DNA from 2 places in the Microbacterium maritypicum genome. Region 2 is predicted to be linked to the other one. Evidence: riboswitches for the same ligand, from Rfam matches in the RefSeq annotation. Region 2 holds a riboswitch; the other holds the start of a gene.
What was found. Region 2 has a riboswitch for thiamine pyrophosphate ahead of thiM (hydroxyethylthiazole kinase). Riboswitches for the same ligand answer to the same signal wherever they lie in the genome.
Positions count from the first base shown of each region.

Region 1: another riboswitch for thiamine pyrophosphate. It lies ahead of ACCO44_RS16940 (ECF transporter S component); the one in region 2 lies ahead of thiM (hydroxyethylthiazole kinase).

Region 1 covers NZ_CP168030.1:3,489,221-3,494,607, forward strand. The annotation lists gene ACCO44_RS16930 (energy-coupling factor transporter transmembrane protein EcfT) at 1-588, opposite strand, end outside; gene ACCO44_RS16935 (ABC transporter ATP-binding protein) at 585-2,042, opposite strand; gene ACCO44_RS16940 (ECF transporter S component) at 2,042-2,686, opposite strand; TPP riboswitch at 2,677-2,788, opposite strand; gene ACCO44_RS16945 (D-alanyl-D-alanine carboxypeptidase family protein) at 2,871-4,736, shown strand; gene ACCO44_RS16950 (ABC transporter ATP-binding protein) at 4,981-5,387, opposite strand, start outside.
Region 2 covers NZ_CP168030.1:2,075,486-2,080,872, reverse strand. The annotation lists gene ACCO44_RS10135 (bifunctional hydroxymethylpyrimidine kinase/phosphomethylpyrimidine kinase) at 1-1,739, opposite strand, end outside; gene thiM (hydroxyethylthiazole kinase) at 1,736-2,584, opposite strand; TPP riboswitch at 2,575-2,668, opposite strand; gene ACCO44_RS10125 (NAD-dependent epimerase/dehydratase family protein) at 2,696-3,658, opposite strand; gene pheT (phenylalanine--tRNA ligase subunit beta) at 3,736-5,387, opposite strand, start outside.

The sequences.
Region 1 (5,387 bases), 1.4 Mb from region 2:
CAGCACGAGCAGCGCGAACGCCATCCCGAGGAACCGGCGGATGCGACCGCGATCGGCCACGCCCCTCGCCCGGCGGGCGAGCTCGAGCGCACGCCAGTCGTCGAGGAACAGACCGACCATCCGCAGCCCGGCGAGCGCCCCGAGCACGAACCGGGCGGGAAGTCGCACGATCTGGCCGAGGCCGTCGGCGAGGTCGGTCGGGTCGACCGTGATGAACAGGACCACCGAGGGCAGCGCGATCGCGAGCACCCGCAGCATCGTGGCGAGCGCGAGCGCGAGCGATCCCTCGCTGATCCGCAGCACGAACCAGTCGACGTAGACGGTGCCGCTCGTCTCGCCGTAGAGCGCGATGGTCAGGCCGGTCAGGGGTGCGGCGAGCCAGACCGGCCAGGTGCGCATCCAGAACTCGCGCCAGCCGATTCCGGCGAACAGGAAGAGCACGAACTCCAGCACGAGCGCGACGGATGCCGACACCGGATCGAGCGTCAGGATCAGCGGCACCGCGATCAGCGCGCTGACGCCGAGCTTGGCCACCGGGTTGACGGCGGCGAGGGCTCCGGTGCGCGCCTGCGTGTCGAGCAGGGTCACGACACGCCCCCGAGTTCGAACCGCTCGGCGTGCAGCGCGCGCGCGACATCGAGGTCGTGGGTGATCGTGACGATCGCCGACCCCTCGTCGCGGAGCGCCGCGAGCATGGCGACGAGTTCCGCCCAGGTGCGGGCGTCCTGCCCGAAGGTGGGCTCGTCGAGCACGAGCACCCGCGGCCGGGTCGCGATGGCCGCGGCGACCGTGAGGCGACGTTTCTCGCCGCCGGAGAGCGTGTACGGGTTGGCGGCGGCGAGGTGCGTCAGGCGCAGTCGCGCGAGCAGCTCGTCGCTGCGCACGGCGATCTCGTCTTCGTCCATCCCGAGCGCGCGCGGTCCGACGGCCAGCTCTTCGCGCACGGTCTTCGCGAGCAGCTGATGCTCGGGCTCCTGGAACACCATGCCGATGCGGGTCAGCAGATCCCGCGAGGCCCAGCGGATCGGCGAGGGGTCCGCCCCGGCGGCGAGCACGGCGGATGCCGTCAGGTCACCCGCAGCAGGCGGAAGCAGCCCCGCGAGGGTCAGTCCGAGCGTGGACTTACCGGCGCCGTTCGGGCCGGTGATCGCCAGCACCTGACCGGCGCGCACATCGAGGTCGATGCCGGTGGCGACCGGGCGTCCCTTGACGCGGGCGACGGCGAGTCCGCGCGCCGAGAGCAGAGTCTCGCCCGGTGTCCCGCGCGGGGGCGGCGGGGCGGCGGGGGCGTGCCCCGGCACCCACACGCCGTCGGCCGCGAGTCGTGCACCCTGGTCACCGAGTACCTCAGCGGGCGCTCCGTCTGCCACCACTCCCCCGGCGCCGATCACGATCACCCGTGTGATGAGCGGCAGCCACACCTCGAGGCGGTGCTCGACGACGATGAGCGTCGCGGGCTGTGCCTGCAGCATCCGCTGCACCGCGTCACGCACCTCGACGACACCGGCCGGGTCGAGGTTGGCGGTCGGCTCGTCGAGCAGCACGAGCCCCGGACGCATCGCGAGCATGCCGGCGAGCGCGAGCCGCTGCTTCTGCCCGCCGGAGAGCGCCTTGGTCGGGTGGTCCAGCGGCACATCGAGGCCGACGGCATCCAGCGCCGCCTCCACCCGGGGCCAGATCTGCGCCCGTGGCACGCCGAGGTTCTCGCAGCCGAACGCGACATCGTCGCCGGCTCGCGCCAGGATCACCTGCGAGTCCGGGTCCTGCAGCACGAGACCGGCGCGCCCCCGGGTGGCGACGGCGGGAGCGCCGTCGACGAGCAGTTCGCCCGCGCTCTCGCCTTCCTCCTCGCCGCCGAGCACGCCCGCGAGACCGTGGAGCAGCGTGGACTTGCCCGCCCCGGAAGCCCCGAGCACCAGCACACGCTCACCGGGGTCGATGCGGAACGAGACGTCGCTCAGCGCCCAGGCGAGGCGACTCGCGTGGCGCCACCCCCAGCCGCGCGCCTCGACGGCGGCGGGGACGGTGTGATCCGCCGCCATCAGACGCGGACGCGTGCCTCGCGCCCGGAGCCGAATCGGTCGAGCGCTCCGGTCGCGGCGATGCCTCGCGCCAGCACCCAGGACAGCGCCCCCGCGATGACGGCACCGGAGATGACCGTGCTGATGAGGTAGATCGTCGTGAAGGCGGGCCCGGAGCCGGCGTACCAGAGCACGAGGTTGTTGATCCCGCCGGCGAGGGCAGCACCGGCACCCGCGAGGATCGCGACCGGCAATGACCAGCGGCGGTAGAAGAAAAGGAGGAAGACCAGTTCGGCGCCGAGACCCTGCACGAGTCCGGCTTCGAGAGTGAGGAATCCGCCCCACTGGTTGCCGATGAGGGCCGAGACGACCGCCGCGAGCAGCTCGACGTAGATCGCCGCGCCCGCCTTGCGGATGATCAGCCCGCCGAGGACGCCGGCGAAGAGCCACGGGCCGTCGAGAAGCCCCTGGACGCCGGGGAGCAGCGGCTCGAGCAGGGCCTTCGGGCCGAGGTACCCGACGTTCCACGCCAGGAAGATCAGGCCTGCGGCGACGCCGATGACGCTGGCGACGACGATGTCGACGATGCGCCAGCGCAGGAAGCTCCTGGCCGGGGGCGTGGCCGGGGCCTTGGTGGACGCCGATGTGGACGTGGACGTGCTCATCTGAACTCCTCCCTGCGCTGGCATGACCCAGATCAGGTTCGACGGTCGAAGCGCGATTCGCTCCCTCTCAGCCCGGCTCGCCGGACTCCCGTGGTTGTGCTGAAGAGCCTACCGGCTCGCGACACCCCGCGGGCGACGAGGCTGCGCGCCGCGCAACGCGCCCGGGATTGGGTACCGTAAACGAGTGACCGCTTCAGATCCCGCCGACGAGGCGACGGGCGTCGTCGATGGCGACGGCTCGCCGGACGCCGTCCCCTCCGGACCGGTCGACGACCTGCCGGTCGCGGTGGATGCTGCCCCCGCAGACTCCGCCGACACCTCCGCGTTCGCCGCCGACCGGCTGTTCGCGGGCGATGTGCGCCCTCCGGACGCCGTCGTGGCCCCGGCGATCCCGGTCGACTCCGCGGCGATCGGCGCGCTGTTCACGACACCGGGCTCCACGGGCGGCGGCGTCGATCACGAACCCGAGCTGCTCTCCGAACCCGCAGCGGAGCCCGTCGAGGCCGCCGGCCTCGTAGAGCCCATCGAGCCCATCGAGCCCGTCGAGCCTGTCGAGCCTGTCGAGCCCGTGGATGCGACGCCGCCGACACCCCCGCTGACCAAACCGCCGTTCGTCCCGGCCGAGCGGACAGCCGGTGAAGAGCCGGCGGACGACACGAATGCTCTCCTCCACGCGAGCGCACCGCAGTGGGCGGATGACACGACCGGAGCGACGGCCCTCACCTGGGTCGATGCCGCGACGGTCGCCGCGCACCCGCCTCTCGCCACTCTCGACGAGCCGGCCGAGGCCGAGCAGTCAGGCGGGCTGATGCGCGGGGCCCACCTGCGACCGGCGATCGCCCGTCCGGGGGTCCTGGTGCCGTTGGCGACGCTCGTCGCGATCGTCGCCGCCTACGCCGGTACGACGATGCTGTGGCCACTGCACGAAGTCCCTCCGACGGTGCAGTCCGTCGAATTCGAGACCACTCCCGCCGCCGCGGCTGCGATCACCTGGCCCGGCGAGGGCAGCGCGGCTGTCGGCATCGGCGGGCTGAGCACGGTGGCCTCGAATCCCGGTGCCGTGAGCATCGCGAGCATCACCAAGGTCGTGAGCAGCCTGATGGTGCTCGACCGGATGCCGCTGGCGCTCGGCGAGCAGGGCCCCGAGTTCCGCTTCAGTTACCGCGACAGCGTGGAGTACTGGGACTACCGGCGCAGTGATCAGTCCGCGCTGGATGTGCCCGTCGACGGTGTGCTGACCGAATACCAGATGCTGCAGGGCACGCTCCTGGGGTCGGCGAACAACTACATCGACCGGCTCGCGTCCGAGATCTGGGGCTCCGACCGGGAGTTCGCGTCCGCCGCGGAGACCTGGCTGAGGGAGCGCAACCTCACCGGCATCACGGTCGTGACCCCGTCGGGCTTCGACGAACGCAACGTCTCGACGCCCGACTCGCTCATCGCACTGGGCGAGCTGGCGATGCAGAATCCGGTGTTCGCGGAGATCGTGGGCACGAAGTCGGTGGACCTCCCCGGCGCGGGCACGGTCGTCAACACGAACGGGATGCTCGCCGATCCGGGTGTCGTCGGCATCAAGACCGGCACGCTGGTCGGTTGGAACCTGCTCACCGCGAAGGATGTGACCGTCGGCGACACGACGGTGAAGTTGTACGCCGCCGCGCTGAACCAGGCGGGCGACGATGAGCGGCTCGCCCTGACCCGCTCGCTGTTCGCCGAGACCGAAGCTGCACTGCAGGCGCAGGGCCCGGCGGTCGCCGCGGGCACGGTCGTCGGACGCGTCACGACCCAGTGGGGCGAGGATGTCGAGGTCGTCACCGACTCCGACGCCGATGTGGTGCTGTGGAACGGTGCCCTCGCCACAGCCACCCCGGCCTTCGACCTCGCGGACGAGCGCGATGAAGACGGCACGGTGGGGACGATGACCGCTGCCGGCCCGCTCGACAGCGTCACGGTTCCCCTGGTCCTGGCCGAAGATGTCGAGGGACCGAGCCCCTGGTGGCGTCTGACCCACCCGCTCGAGCTCCTGGGCATCACCACCGACCCGCGCTGACTCTCGCGCCGAGATCGCGCCGATCGTCGCCGAACCACCGCCGCCTGACTCTCTCACTCCGAGGAGTCAAAGAACGCCGCCTCCAGCCCTTCGGAGGCGGCGTTTTTTGACTCCTCACCTGCTGAGCATGTCGCTCTGCGCGGCAGGATGCCGGTCGAGCAGAACAGCGCACGCAGAACAGCGCCCCACCCCGCGAGTGCGGGATGGGGCGCTGTTCTGCGTGCGTCGCTGCGCCGGACGCGGATCAGCCGCGAGGGGCGGAGCCGTCGGCCCCGTCCTCGAGGAGAGCCTGCGCGGCGGCGACCTCGGCCGCGGGCGCCTGGGCCCCGACCGAGGCTCCGGCCACGGCAGCGGCTTCTTCCTTCGCGCTCTCGTCGTCGCCGGCCTCTCCGGTGACGACGACGGGCGTCGATCCGGTGAGGGCGTCTTCGGCGTCGATGTCGGTCGCCGCCTGCTCGAACTGCGACTGGTACAGCCGCCAGTAGGCGCCCTGCGCGGAGATGAGCTCGTCGTGCGTGCCCTTCTCCACGATGTCGCCGTGCTCCATCACGAGGATGAGGTCGGCGTCGCGGATGGTCGACAGACGGTGCGCGATCACGAACGACGTGCGCCCCTCGCGGAGCGCGGCCATCGCGTGCTGCAGCAGCAGCT
Region 2 (5,387 bases):
CACGACGCGTGCAGTTCGAGCTCGCCGACGATCGAACCGTGGGCGGAGTCCGCCCAGAACGCCTGCTCGGCCGAGGTCGGCGCGAGGCGGGCGGCTTCGGCCAGCACGCGGGCGTAGTCACGCAGATACAGCGCATCCTGCGCGAGGTACGACAGGAACGGCGCGCGCTCGAGAGAGCCGTCGGCGAGCGCGCGGATGAACGGCAGCTCATCGATCCCCGCGCGGATACCGGCGATCTCCTGCCACCAGTCCGCAGCGATGTCGGTCGCCTCCGGTCGCGTCGCCGAGCGCCCACGACCCCAGAGCCCGGCGAAGTGGCTGATCGGGCCGTGTCCGCGCCCCACGCGCAGCCCGTCCCCCGCGCGGAGGGACTCGCGGAGCCAGGCGCGTGCCGCGCGTACCGCCTCCTCGGGATCACTCCCCTGTGCCAGCAGCGTGGCCAGGGCCGAAGAGAGCGAGCAGCCCGTGCCGTGCGTGCTCGACGTCACGATGCGCGGGCCGGTGAACTCCTGGCGAAGGCCGCGACGCCTGTCGACCAGCGCATCCGGAGCTTCGTCGCCGGTGAGATGACCGCCCTTGACGAGCACGGCGGCACCGATCTCGGCCGACAGCTCCTCGGCGGCGGTGATGCCGTCGGCCCAATCGACGATGTCACGACCGGTCAGCACCGCGAGCTCGGCGAGATTCGGGGTGACCAGCGTCGCGCGACCGAGCAGACTCCGCAGCTCCGCCTCGGCATCCGGCGACAGGAGCCTGTCCCCCGACGTCGCGACCATGACCGGGTCGAGCACGACGACGGGCGGACGCACCCGATCGAGCCACTCGCCCACCGCGCGGATCACCTCCGTCTCGGCCAGCATCCCGATCTTCACCGCATCGATCACGACGTCGTCCGACACCGCGTCGAGCTGGGCACGGAGGAAGTCCGCCGGCGGCACATGCACCGCCCGGACACCCTGCGTGTTCTGCGCGGTCAGCGCGGTGAGGACGGCCATGCCGTAGCCGCCGTTCGCGGCGATGGACTTGAGGTCGGCCTGGATACCCGCCCCTCCCGAAGGATCACTCCCCGCGATGCTGAGCACCCGTGGCACCGACCCCGCGAGCCAGCGTCGCCGGAACTCCCGGGCGGTCGCGGCGGGATCCTCGGCCGCACACAGCGCCGAGACCACGGCGAGCCCGGCGGAACCGGCATCGCGAAGCGCCTCGGTGTCGTCGATGCCGACGCCGCCGATCGCCACGCACGGGAGCGGGCTGCGCCTCACGAAGTCACGGAACCCGTCCACGCCGAGGGGGTCGGGGTGATCCCGCTTGGTCGAGGTCGGACGGATCACCCCGACGCCGAGATAGTCGACGGTTCCGGCGGGCAACGCGAGAACCGCGTCGAGGTGCGCCGCACTGTTCGCGGTGAGGCCGATCAGCGCATCCGGCCCGAGAGCCTCGCGCGCCTGCAGCACCGACGCGTCCCCCTGACCCAGGTGCACGCCGTCGACGCGTGCACCGCGGGCGCGGGCGGCGATCGCGGCATCCAGTCGGTCGTTCACCACGAGCAGCGCACGACCGTCGATCGCCTGCGACAGTGCAAGCAGTTGCTCGGCCGTCTCGGCATCGGACGCGGTCTTGTCGCGGAGCTGCACGATGCGCACGCCCCCGTCGACGGCACGGCGCACGGTATCGACGACACCGCGGTCGCCGCACAACGTGGGATCGGTGACGAGGTAGAGGGAGAGGTCGGCGTTCACCGCGCACCCGCCTGCACACGGGCGTCCGCGATCACGTCGGCGGGGCCCACGGAGGCGAGGGCGTCCAACAGCGCCACGGCGAAGCTGCCGGGGCCGGTCGAGATCGTGGCGGCGCGCTCGGCCGCGATCGTGTACACGAGGCTCGCGGCGGCGACGGCCGTGAGGGCATCGTGTCCGGTATTGCGCGCGGTACCGAGGAATGCGGCCATCACGGCCCCGAGAGCGCAGCCCCCGCCGGTGACCCTGGTCAGCAGCTCGTGTCCGTTCGCGAGGCGCAGTACCCGCTCCCCGTCGGTGACGAGGTCGATCGGACCGGACACGGCGATCACGGCACCCGTCCGTCGCGCGAGGGCAGCGGCCGCGTCGGCTGCCGCATCCGTGCTGTCGGTGGCATCCACTCCGCGACCACCGGCGCTGAGGCCGGCGAGCGCGAGGATCTCCGAGGCGTTGCCGCGGATCGCCGTCGGACGCTGCTCCGCCAGCCGGTGCGCCAAGGCGGTGCGGATCGGCAGAGCTCCGATCGCGACCGGATCGAGCACCCATGGGGTTCCGGATGCCGCAGCCCCGGCGACGGCCTCGAGACTCGCCGCGCGCTGCTCGGGAGTGGGCGTTCCCAGGTTGATCAGCACGCCGGAGGCGACACCGGCGAACATCTCGGCCTCTCCGACGATGTCGACCATGGCCGGGGCAGCCCCCAGGGCGAGCAGCACGTTGGCGGTGAACCCGGCGACGACCGTGTTGGTGATGCAGTGCGTCAGTGGGGGCGTCTCGCGCAGCACCCCCCACAGGGCGGCGGCGGCGCCGGGCAGATCGGTGATGGAATCAGGACGCAGAAGATCGCTCATCGCGACATCCCTTCGCTAGTACGAACTAGATCAGGTTCGACGGGTCTGTTCTCAGCCGCGGATGCGGCACCCCGTGTCACTGCTCAGAGTCTAGCGATCGGCCAGGAACGTCTAGCGATCGGCCAGGAGCGTCAACTCCTCCGCGCGGGTGAGTCCGGCACGACGGTCGCGGTCGACCCCGCGCGCCCGCTCATCGGCGACGACGGTACGGATGGTGTCGGTCAGGGGCCGCGGCCGACCACCTCCATCGCGGTACGCGCTGTTAGACCGGGTCATGAAGCCCGTCATCCCCGGGGGCAGCCACAGCGGCAGGGATCTCGGCCCCGCCCAGTGCTGGACCCCGTGTGCGACGAGCCAGTCCTCCTCGGCGACCACGATCTCGCCGGTATGACCCGCGGCGGTCCGGATCTCGCGCAATACCTCGTCGAAGCGCTGCACGTCGCCGATGGCGTTGACCGGCCCGCTCACGGTCGCCGCGACGATGAATTCGGCGAGATCGTCCACGTCGATCACCTGGGCGCTCTTCCCCTCGAGCGGCGGTGACAGGACCGGTTCCGCACCCGCCCGCGCGAACGCCGCTGCCCAGTAACCGAATCGATCGCTGGGGTCGCCTTCGCCGACGATGAGTCCCGGTCGCACGATGAGCGCACGATCGCCCAGGGTGCCCACGGCGTCCTCGGCCGCCGCCTTCTGCGCCCCGTACTCGTACTCGTCACCGGGGCGGGCGGACGGATGCCGCGGTGCCGACTCGTCCGCACCGACCGTCTCGTCGTCGGAGTAGACCGACAGGGAAGACACGTAGGTCCACCGCGCGGCACGCTCGCCGAGGGCACCGACGGCCGCCCCGACCTGCGACGCCTGCGACGAGATATCCACCACGTGATCCCAGTCCCGCCGGGTGAGCGCGGTGTACGCCGCGGGATCGTCGCGGTCTCCACGTACGAACTCGGCACCGTCGGGCGCGGGCCTCTCGCCGCGAGCGAGACAGGTCACCGTTGCCCCCGCATCCAGCCATCGGCGGGCGATGCGCCCGGAGAGCCAGCCCGTTCCACTGAGGATCAACACGTCCGTCATGGACCCATGTCACCAGGAACGCGGCACCCGCGGAAGCCCTTCCGCTCAGAGCAGATCAGGGCTTCCGCGGAGACGGTTCAGTCGCGCAGTGCGGCTCCGAAGCGCTGGGCCGCGACCTCCACACCGGCGAGCTTGGCCTCGGTGGCCTCGGCTGCCGTGAGCGTGCGGTCGTCGGCGCGGAAGCGCAGTGCGAAGGTCAGGCTCTTCGAGCCTTCCGGCACACCTTCGCCGCGGTAGTCGTCCACCAGTCGCACCGATTCGAGCAGCGCACCCGCGCCCTCGGCGAGTGCGGCCTGCACGTCGGCGGCCGGTACGTCCGCGGGGAGCGTGAGCGAGACGTCCTGCGTCGCCGCGGGGAACGTCGACAGCGATGCCGCGACGACCCGACCGCCCGCGAGCGTCAGGATGCGGTCGAGGTCGAGTTCGAACACGGTCGCGCGCCCGGGCAGATCCGCCCCCTCAGCCACCCTGGGGTGCAGCTCGCCGACATAGCCGACCTCTTCGCCGGCGACGCGCAGCGACCCGGTGCGTCCCGGGTGGAGAGCTGCACGCTCAGCCTGGACCACGTCGATCTCGACGCCGGCGGCCGCCGCGATCACACGGACGGCATCCAGCGCCTCGGCCAGACCTGCGGCTTCTGCGGGGCGTCCGGGCTGACGCGGTACAACGTGGCCCGTGAGCAGCGCCGAGACGAACCGGTGCTGCGGCGGGATCGAGGCGTTCAATGCCGCGAGTGTCGCATCGGACGGGCGCTCACCCAGCGGCGGCACCTCGTCGGTGCCGTACTCGACGCCCGGCTCCGGAAGGAACACGGCACCCGTCTCGAAGATCGCGAGATCGGTGAGGCCGCGCGAGATGTTGCGATGCGCGGTCTGCAGCAGACCGGGGATGAGCGAGCGGCGCAGGAACGGAGCCTGCCCGTCGAGCGGGTTCGCCAGCCGGATGCTCGGCAGGTGCTCTCCCGAGGCGGAGCCGTGGAGGTCGTTCTGCACCTCCGTGGTGAACGGGAAGGACGGAGTCTCCACCAGGCCGGCGGCGGCCAGCGCGTCGGCCACGCGGCGGCGTCCCTGCTGATGTGCGGTGAGCCCACGACCGGATGGCGGCGTCGGCAGCACGGAGGGAATGCGGTCGAGGCCGTGGATACGGGCGACCTCCTCGGCGAGCGTCCACTTGTCGGTGAGGTCGGGGCGCCAGGTCGGCGGGATCACGGTCCAGCCGGAGCCCTCCTCCGAGGCGGTGACATCCGCGCCGATCGTGGTGAGCGCACCGGTGATCTCGTCGTCGGTGTAGTCGACGCCGATGAGTCCCTGCACGAAGCCCGCGGGGAGATCGATCGCTTCGACGAAGACCTCGGCGAAGAGCGCACCGCCCTCTTCGGTCAGCGTGCCCCCGGCGAGCTCGACCATCAGGTCGGCTGCACGGCGCGCGGCGACGAACGGGATGAGCGGGTCCACACCGCGCTCGAAGCGCTTGGAGGCCTCACTCGGCAGCTTGTGTCGACGCGCGGTGCGGGCGATCGTGATCGGGTCGAAGTTCGCCGCCTCGATGAGCACGTTGCGCGTGGTCTCGCTCATCTCGGTCGTTCCGCCGCCCATGACGCCGGCGAGGCCGATCGGGCCGGACCCGTCGGTGATGAGCAGGTCTTCGACGTGCAGCGCGCGCTCGACGCCGTCGAGGGTGGTCATCTTCTCGCCGGGGGCGGCGCGGCGGACCGTGATGCCGCCCGCGA